One region of the Isachenkonia alkalipeptolytica genome, then DNA from elsewhere that is predicted to be linked to it. Evidence: riboswitches for the same ligand, from Rfam matches in the RefSeq annotation. Region 1 holds a riboswitch; each other region holds the start of a gene.
What was found. Region 1 has a riboswitch for cyclic di-GMP ahead of ISALK_RS03390 (GspE/PulE family protein). Riboswitches for the same ligand answer to the same signal wherever they lie in the genome.

Region 1 (3,155 bases):
CCCAGCAAAACCCAGTAATTCTTATGGAAAAGGAGTTTTCGGGTAATCACGGATTTTGGAAGGAGCAGCAGGGGAATCCAGGAGAGGATCAGTAGTACAGAAAGGATACGAAACAAATGTAAGAACATAGAAAAACCTCCCTATTCGTCTTTTTACGATAACACCGGATATTCTCGGCGAAGATCTAATACCTTCATTATAACGGATTCAGCCTGAAGATACTACAGAAAATTTCGACTCTTCCCGCCTTTTCTTTTTCCCGGGATATATGTTACAATGGGTATAATAAAAATTATAGGAAAACCTTTTGTAAAAAGGAGTGAATACTTTGCAACCACGGAAATATAAAAATTTGAGCCGAGTCATTGTTCTTGCCATTGCCTTGGCCATGATCCTATCTTCGGTAGGATATGCCTTTATGTTCTTCTAAACATAAAGGTTTTTTTATGCCCTTTTTTATGCCCTATGGTTGAAATTTCTCCGGTTATTTTGAAAATTTTTCTTAATATGTGGTACACCGCTGAAAAATCGGGTACAAACAAAGTAAATAAGTTGATCATAGGAATTGACCCATAAGGAGCGAAGGATCATGATGAAGTCCATGTTGAAAATCTGCATAAAAGACGTAGAAACCATTAAATATACCCGGGATATGATCTCGAAAATCTTAAAAGAGGGCATGGGGATGGATGATTACCTATACGAAATGGCCATCAGTGAAGCCTTAAACAATGCGGTGCTTCACGGCTATGAGAATAAGGGGAAACGAAGCATTTCCATTAATCTTTCCAAACTCAGTGACCGACGGGTTTCCGTACGGATCAAACACTACGGCAAGGGCTTTCCCGGCAACAAAAAACTTCAGCGGGCGGAGGAAAAAAGCAACAACATCCCTCCCGAAGAGCTGTTTTTAGAATCGGGACGGGGCCTAAAAATCATGATGGAAGGGGCGGACTACGTCTGTTACAACCGGGCGGGCAATGAAGTGATTTTGGTGAAGCGAAAGGAAACCTAATCGAAAAGTAAAAGCAAAACAAGGTAAACAAAAGGTAAAAATACCCTAAGATGTTACCGTGTCCGGGGTTTATTTTTTGTCTAAAATCAGGAAAGCAAAGACGTAATTTGTGAAAAAATAAATTACAAAATATATCCTCTAAGGGAGTTTAAAGGGAAATCTACGGGGTAACTATAACATAAATCAAAGATCATTACAAAATCATCGTTTCTTTAGAGAAAACAATGGGGGAAACGAAGACGTGGAGACAAAAATCTAAATAATTTTGAAAAATATGTTATTTTCTCAAAAAAAAGATTGTTAATTTTTTCAAAGGTAGTATAATAGAACTATATCTAAATCACATAAAGCAATCGATGGTTTTCCTTCGAAAGATAAGGGACAGATAGATTGGATGCTAAGAAGGATATCCTTACAACTGGGCACTTGGGGTATTCGGAGCAGCTAGTGCAACCGGCCAACCTTAGTGTTGGTTTTTTTATTATCACGAAAACGATACAGAAAATTCGGACAAAGAGGTGGACTTATGGCTGCAAAACGAAAACTGGGCACCCTGTTGGTCGACGTAGGGGCCATAACCAACGAAAACTTGGAACAGGCCTTAAAAATACAAAAGCAGAATAAAAAGAAACTGGGAGAAGTGCTGGTACAGGAAAAGTTTGTAACGGAAGAGGAAATCATCGAAGTCCTGGAGTTTCAACTGGGGATTCCAAAAAAGGAAATCGACCGGGGTACCATCGAATCCGAGGTACCGAATCTGATCACCGAAGCCTTAGCCCGGCGTCATACTATAATTCCCGTAAAGGCAACAGAAAAAACCGTAACCCTGGCCATGAACGATCCTCTAAACGTTTACGCCATGGATGATGTAAAACTGGCAACCGGTCGGGAAGTGGAGCCGGTCATCGCAACAACCAAAGAAATTGAAGACGCCATTGATTATTTCTTTGAAAAACAGGACGCTCAAAAGGCCATTGAGGACTTTACCAGCGAGTACGACGTAAAAGAGCTGGAAGGTCTGGATGAAGCCACCCTAAATGATATCAACAATGCCCCGGTTGTACGGCTGATCAACTCTATCATGAGCCAGGCAGTAAAACAACAGGCCAGTGATATACATATCGAACCCTTCGAGAAGAAACTATTGGTTCGCTTTCGAATCGACGGCGATTTACACGAAGTCATGCGCCCGGCCAAGGCCGCCCACTCGGCGATTGTTACCCGAATCAAGATCATGGGAAAAATGGACATCTCCGAGCGGCGTAAACCCCAGGACGGCCGGGTGGAAAAAAACATCGACGGCAGGGAAATTGACATGCGAATATCCGTCCTTCCCACGGTTTTCGGGGAAAAGGTGGTAATTCGAATTCTGGATCGAAGCAGTTTTATGTTAACCAAGGAGGAACTGGGCTTTACCGAGCGAAACCTAGAGCTTTTTGATAGAATTACCCGAAACCCCAACGGAATTATTCTCGTCACCGGCCCTACGGGAAGTGGTAAATCCACCACCCTGTATACGGTCCTTGCCGAGATGAACCGGGAAGACCGAAACATCGTAACCGTAGAAGACCCGGTGGAATACTCCTTAGACGGCGTAAACCAGGTACAGGTAAACCCGAAGGCGGACCTTACCTTCGCCACAGGCCTACGATCCATCCTACGACAGGACCCGGACATCATCATGGTAGGTGAGATTCGGGACAGTGACACCGTAACCATCGCGATACGGGCGGCGATCACCGGTCACTTGGTGCTTAGTACCGTCCATACCAACGATACCGCCAGTACCATCAGCCGATTGGTCAACATGGGGGTGGACCCGTACTTAATCGCATCATCGGTAGTGGGCATCATGGCCCAGCGGTTGGTAAAAAAGGTTTGTAACAACTGCAAAGAGCCTTATGAGGTGGACGAGCGAAATGCCCGCCTGGGCGGCATACCCGAAGGCACCACCATCTATAAAGGAAAGGGCTGCACCAAATGCGGCGGCTCCGGCACCAAAGGAAGAACCGCCGTCCATGAAGTCATGGTGGTGGATCGAACCATTCGAAATATGATCAATGAAGGTAAGGATATCGACTCCATTAAGGATATCGCCATCCGGGACGGGATGAACACCCTGAGGGATGCCAGTAAGGAA
Region 2 (3,155 bases), on a different contig from region 1:
GGTTCCCCTTAAAATTTTTTTCGGATTGTTCCGGCTCATCTGCACTAAGTTTTTCAGTTTTTCTTTTTCCGCCCCATCCACAAAACTCCAAATATATTTTCCGATAATTTCCTGATCCTCGAATCCCATCATTCTTACAACCCCGGAGTTAATATATTTTACAATACCGTTATCATCGATTATTTCTAGGATTTCCTCTGAATTATCCAATAACATTTGATAACGGTTCTGCAAATTTTCAAACTCCTGTTGAGTTTTTTTCGCCTTTATCTCAATCTCTCTTTGACCGGTTATATCCTCAATATTTCCCCGGATCATGACCGGTGTTTCATCCTGATACAGGATTTCCACAAGATGCTTGATATGCCTTACCTCCCCCGTCGATGGAAGAATGCGAAACTCCACATTAAAGGGCTGCTCCTTTGGAGGGTGATCAATGGCTTGTTGAACAAGCGGTCGGTCTTCGGGATGAATCATTTTTAGAAATTCTTCAAACTCCGGTTCCCCCGCCTCGGGATCCAATCCGTAAATTTCAAAGGTAACCTCGGACCAGGATAATTGATAAGTTATTAAATCCATAGACCATACGCCCATCCGAAAAGCCCGTTGCACTTCTTGAAGGTCCCGATAGGTCTTTTGAATATCTTTTTCCAGCAGATGGGTATCTGTAAGATCTTCAATGGTTCCTACCAATGCAGTCAGTTTTCCCTCTTGAAATTCTCCGATTCCTTTGCTACGCACCAAATGGTATTCATCTTGTTTTGTCCCAATAATTCGGTACTGAATTTCATACTTTTCACCGTCTTTTAAGTTCTCGATAATTTCTTGAATCTTTCTTCGATCCTCGGGATGGATTCTTTTCATTACCTCTTCTCTTTTATGTTCACTGGCATGGGGATCCAGGTTATATATTTCCGGTAGATCCTTTCCGAATTCCACGGTGTCCCGGGTCAAATCCACTCGGTAACAGTTCTTCTCATTAAACTGTTCTTCCTTTGGAAGATTCTTCTGCAACGTGTCCAGGCTTCTTTCCATATAACGGTGATCCGTAAGGTCCTGGACCGTACCAATCATTTTATCGGGACTTCGATCCTTTCAATAAAACATTTCCGCCCGGGCATGAATGTCCTTTTGTTCCCCTTTATTGGTTATGATGCGAAAAATAAGATCTAAGGGCGTTCCTTTATAAGCTTTTTCCATGGCTTGCTCAAAACTTATTCGGTCCTCTCGATGGAGAAACTCCAGAACGTTTCGAAGGCTTCCGTCGAATTCTTCCGGAGCTCTTTTAAAGATTTGATATGTATCCGAAGAAGCATAAAACTCTTCTTTTTCAAAATCATAGGTCCAGGTTCCGATTTTCGAGAATGGTTCCGGGTTATACGGCTTCCGCTTAAGTCTCTTAAGTTCCGCTTCCATCTTCTTCTTTTCGCTTTGATCGGTAAAAATCCAAAACTGTCCTTCCAGTTCATCATATTCTTCGAAGGGGATCACGGTAACTTCCATAAGCATTTCTTCACCGGCTACCCCTATGTAGCTTTCCCGGATAATACTTTTTCCTTTGGCTGATCCTTCCAATTCTTCTTGGATTCCCTTCCCCTGATCCTTCGGCAAAAACCAATATATCCTCTGAAGCTCCAGTTCATCTCTCCTATGTCCGGTCAGCTTCATAAAAGCATTGTTCATACTAAGGATTTTCCCAGCCTTATCACATACGGCCATCGGATAAGGTAAGCTTTGTATCCATGCAAAATGTTCTTTCTTCAATTCTTCAACGCGGCTGTTTTTTATCCATCCTTCCAGAATGCCAAGTCCTTTTATCGCCATAGATATCCCACCCTATATATAAATTTTCCAAAAAAAAATAAACAACCCTCCGGTTGCCTATACCACCCTTAATACAGCAACCCGACTGTCATATCCAATAGAACGTAGACTCGTAGCTTTGCGTCATCACTTTTCAGTGATTTTGCCAATAAACTTTATTTAATTGAATAGATTCTTAAATTAACCTTGAGTAATATGATAACATGTTTTACAAAATTCTGCAAAACTCAAATTTATTTTTCATTACTCAAATAACTGATTTTATCTTTATAAATATATTGAAAGTATTATAAAATCTAAAATTTCAAAATATCCATTGTTCTCAGTAAATACCACAAATTTGCCGATTATTCATCTTTCTTATCATAAATTTGCCGATTGGATTTTTATATATTGTTAATTAGTTAACGATATTATATGCTTTGATAGCAAGTATTTATACCTATTTTTATTTACATTCATCAATCTAATTCATAAGGAGGTTTTACTAATGGAAGGTTTTTTTGAAGTGATTCGTTATCTCAACAGTTTACTGTGGGGTCCGCCGATGCTGGTTCTTTTGCTTGGTACCGGTGTATGGTTCACCATCAAATTACGTTTTGTGCAGGTTCGAAAGATAAGGTTGGTTTTTAAGAAGACCTTTGGCGACGTGTTTAAAAAAAGTGTGAAAGCCGACGAAGACGGGATGTCCTCTTTTCAAGCTTTGGCCACGGCCATTGCCGCCCAGGTCGGCACCGGAAATCTTGCCGGAGTGGGAACCGCTATTGCCGCCGGTGGTCCGGGGGCCGTATTTTGGATGTGGCTCAGTGGATTTTTCGGAGCCGGAACAATTTTTGCGGAAGCGATTTTAGGACAAACCTACAACACCCGGGTTGATGGACAGAAAGTGGGGGGACCGGCCTATTATATAAAGCATGGTCTAGGAAGCCCTGCTTTAGCCGGTTTCTTTGCGATTTCCATTATTATCGCCCTGGGTTTTATCGGAAATATGGTGCAGTCCAACTCCGTTTCCGATTCTATGCATGCGGCTTTTGGTATTCCCCACATCGTTCTAGGAATTATTACGGCTATTGTTGTAGCTGCCATTATTATGGGAGGAATCTCCCGAATCGCCTCCTTTACCGTTACCATCGTACCGATTATGGCAGGAATCTATATTATGGGATGCCTTGCAATTATTATTATGAATTTAAGCGAAGTGATCCCTGCGTTTAGAATGATTATTCATAGTGCTTTTAACCCCATGGCCGCCACCGGGGGTGTTATTGGTGTTACTGTTAAAGAGGCGATGCGTTACGGGATCGCCAGAGGACTGTTTTCCAACGAAGCCG
Region 3 (3,155 bases), on a different contig from region 1:
GCAATAAACAGACCGATTCCCCCGGTAATGGCAATTTTAATGGTTTGGGGCAGGCTGTTCATAATTTTCGCCCGGGCGGGGGTAATGGAGATGATGAAAAACACCATTCCCGAAACCGTAACCGCCGCAAGGCCCTGTTGCCAGGTATATCCCATGGGACCTACCACCGTATAGGCAAAAAAGATGGTAAGGCCCAAACCGGGAGAAGTGGCCAAGGGCAGTTTGGAAACAAAGGCATGGGCAAAGGTTCCGATGATGGCAATAAGGCAAACGGAAGTATACAGCCCTTCCGGGGGCATTCCCGCATCGGCTAAAAAGCCGGGGATCACCACAAGAACATAGGCCATGGTTAAGAAGGTTGTAATGCCTGCGGTAATTTCGGTTTTAATATCGGTGCCAAAATGGGAAAGCTGGTAAAAGCTTTCGAAAAAATTCCGAAGCCTGTTGCGTTTTTCCTTGTTACGAATTTTTGGTTGATCATAGGTTCGCTCTGTCAATGTAATACCTCCTAAGGATATGAGATTATGAAAAAATGTATAAAAATCTATATAAAAAATACACGTGAAGAATCTTGTGTATTTTCAATAAAATTAATGAAAAAAAAACGGTGAAATACAAGGCGAAATTGTGCCGCTGTTCACAAAACCCAGGGTAAAAGGGGATTTTGCGAAAGGAGTGTAACAATAAATTAACAATCCGTCAAGCCTGAATTTAAAAAGTTACAGGTTGAATGGCGAGGGAAATTTGCACAAAAAAAGGTACCGCTTTTAGGAAGTCAGCGGTACCCCATGTTCCAAAGGAGATATTTAGGGGAAGCTCCCGGATTATCCATCCTCGGCTATTCTTCCGTGGACAATTAACCGGTAATCTGCGGTATATCGTGGATGACAGGTAATTAAGGTAACAATACGATCGGTCTGGTTTCGGTTGAGGACGGATAAATCCGTGGGATCCACGATTTTGGTATCGTAAACCGTATACACAAAGGTCCCGTCTTGGGTTTGAACAATAATTTCATCCCCTACATCCAGTTCATTTAAACGATAGAAGAATCGACCGTCCCGGTTGGCTCGATGTCCGGCAATGGCGGTGTTTCCGATTTCACCGGGGGCGGCGGTTCCAATCATTTGACCGGCTCCCCGATCCAAGGTTTGGGCATCGCTTCCAAAGAGTAAGGGAAGGTTTACATCAATCGAAGGGATTTCTATTTTCCCGATGACGGCGCCTCGTTCAACATAACTTACCTCACTGTCAGAAGGCCCGTCGTCAAGAGGCGCGGTTCTTTCCTGGGAAGAAGACTCCGCCGGCTCCTCCTGGGAGGGCGGATTATCTTGGTCTTCAGCTTCCTCCTCTTCGAAGGCCTGATTCATTTGAGTAAAGCTGTAGGCCGCGGTTTGGGAGAGGTCTTCTTCAACAGCCAGGTTCTCTCCACCGAGCAAGGCTTCCGCTTCATCAAGCATGCGATTCTCCCAATAGGAGCTGTAAAGGTTGCTGGCAAAGGGATAGACCGCCACAAGCACACCGAGAAGTATGATTAAATAGGGAATTTTTTTCTTCATTTTTTTCACGCTCCTCGTTTCTGTAAGGACTTTATTCTTGGTCCTTAAGCTAAGCAAGATTATTTTATGAGAGACAATACTAGCAATAAAAGGGTAATAAAAAAGACTACCATAATAGTTATGGTAGTCGGACAGCCCTAGTGTTTTGTAACACCGTAGACTCGAGACTTTGCGTCCCCGGCTTTCACCGGGTTTGCCTTTGTCATACTGATAAAAGCATTCAGTTGAAATTGATTGTTATTTGTTTTATACCTCGAATCCTGTACTTTAAACACAAAATACAGAATATGTTACTGAAATACTCTCAAACAGTTATATTTCCAAGAGCCCTGGTTATACTCCCGAGAGCCTTAATGAAGGAAGGGATCCCAAACAAAAAAACTGCCGTAAAATAAATTACGGCAGTTGGACCGTCATGGTGTAAGGGTATACACGGTAGACGCCGAACTTTGCGCCTTTTTCTTTCGAAAAAGTGGCCTTTGTACGATTTATTTTGAGGAATAACTAGAAATTTCCCATAAAGGTATTTGTTTAATTTATACCCCATGAAGACTCCCCCCACTTAATTTTTTGGAAATTTGAAGTGGGGATTTCCGGAGGATCGAAGCTTCAGTTTTCAACGAAAAGTGGTTACAAGTATATTTTACCCAGCAAACAGGTGTTTAAACAAAATAAAACTGCCTATGCACCTCCTAGCTAAACGCTGTGATGTTTTGAGGAGGGAGTTCTTTTGGCTAGCAGGATAGAGGCTATACGTCTGGAAGTAGGTCTGGAAGTAGGTCTGGAAGTAGGTTTGGAAGCAAGGGGTTTGGTAGGAGGTTCGGGGGAGTCACCGGGAGTGTCATGATAGTAAGATTTTACCGGGACTTTTATTCCCCCGGTTGTTGTGAATTTTCATTTAATACACTATACTAAAAAGAAAGGAATGAAAGGATGATCCCGATGAAAATCAAACCCTTTGGCGTTGAGGAATGGATGAATCAATACGAAAATGATGCGCTATACAATTTAGGGGAAACCTGTGTAAAATCCCTGACGGTAAAAGAATTGTTAAATTTCCAAGGGCGGGGAAAGGAAGCCCTCGAGGAGATTTATGACATGCAGCTGACCTACGGAGCCATCCCCGGCACGGATAAACTGCGAGAAGGGGTGGCCGGTCTCTATGAGTCGGGAAACATCGCCAATGTGGTGATTGCCCATGGGGGAATCGGCGCCAATCACCTGGTCTTTTCCGCCTTGGTGGAACCGGGGGATGAAGTGATTTCCGTTATGCCCACCTATCAGCAGCACTATTCCATTCCCGAATCCCTGGGGGCAACGGTGAAAATTCTACCCTTAACCCTGGAAAATGGATTTTTGCCGGATATAGGGGCACTGAAAAAAATGGCGAACGAAAACACGAAACTGATTGCCATCAATAACCCCAATAATCCCACGGGATCGTTAATGGATAAAGCATCTTTAGAAGAAATTGTAGAAATCGCGAAAGCCCACGATAGCTATATTCTCTCTGATGAAGTGTACCGGGGTTTGAATCATCAAGGGGCAGCCTTCGGGCCGTCGATTTTTGATTTATATGAAAAGGGGATCTCCACG

Region 2: linked by a shared signal. The riboswitch ahead of ISALK_RS13240 (PAS domain-containing protein) and the one ahead of ISALK_RS03390 (GspE/PulE family protein) in region 1 are both predicted to bind cyclic di-GMP.
Region 3: linked by a shared signal. The riboswitch ahead of ISALK_RS06240 (class D sortase) and the one ahead of ISALK_RS03390 (GspE/PulE family protein) in region 1 are both predicted to bind cyclic di-GMP.

What each region holds. Positions count from the first base shown of each region.
Region 1 is NZ_SUMG01000002.1:350,390-353,544, reverse strand. Features, by position in the region: gene ISALK_RS03400 (abscisic acid-deficient protein Aba4 family protein) at 1-128, opposite strand, end outside; gene ISALK_RS03395 (ATP-binding protein) at 590-1,015, shown strand; cyclic di-GMP riboswitch class II at 1,399-1,483, shown strand; gene ISALK_RS03390 (GspE/PulE family protein) at 1,542-3,155, shown strand, end outside.
Region 2 is NZ_SUMG01000025.1:5,066-8,220, forward strand. Features, by position in the region: partial or broken gene ISALK_RS13235 (bifunctional diguanylate cyclase/phosphodiesterase) at 1-1,074, opposite strand, end outside; gene ISALK_RS13240 (PAS domain-containing protein) at 1,096-1,824, opposite strand; cyclic di-GMP riboswitch class I at 1,897-1,981, opposite strand; gene ISALK_RS13245 (alanine/glycine:cation symporter family protein) at 2,315-3,155, shown strand, end outside.
Region 3 is NZ_SUMG01000005.1:174,799-177,953, reverse strand. Features, by position in the region: gene ISALK_RS06245 (NCS2 family permease) at 1-497, opposite strand, end outside; gene ISALK_RS06240 (class D sortase) at 825-1,559, opposite strand; cyclic di-GMP riboswitch class I at 1,679-1,767, opposite strand; cyclic di-GMP riboswitch class I at 1,957-2,047, opposite strand; gene ISALK_RS06235 (aminotransferase) at 2,502-3,155, shown strand, end outside.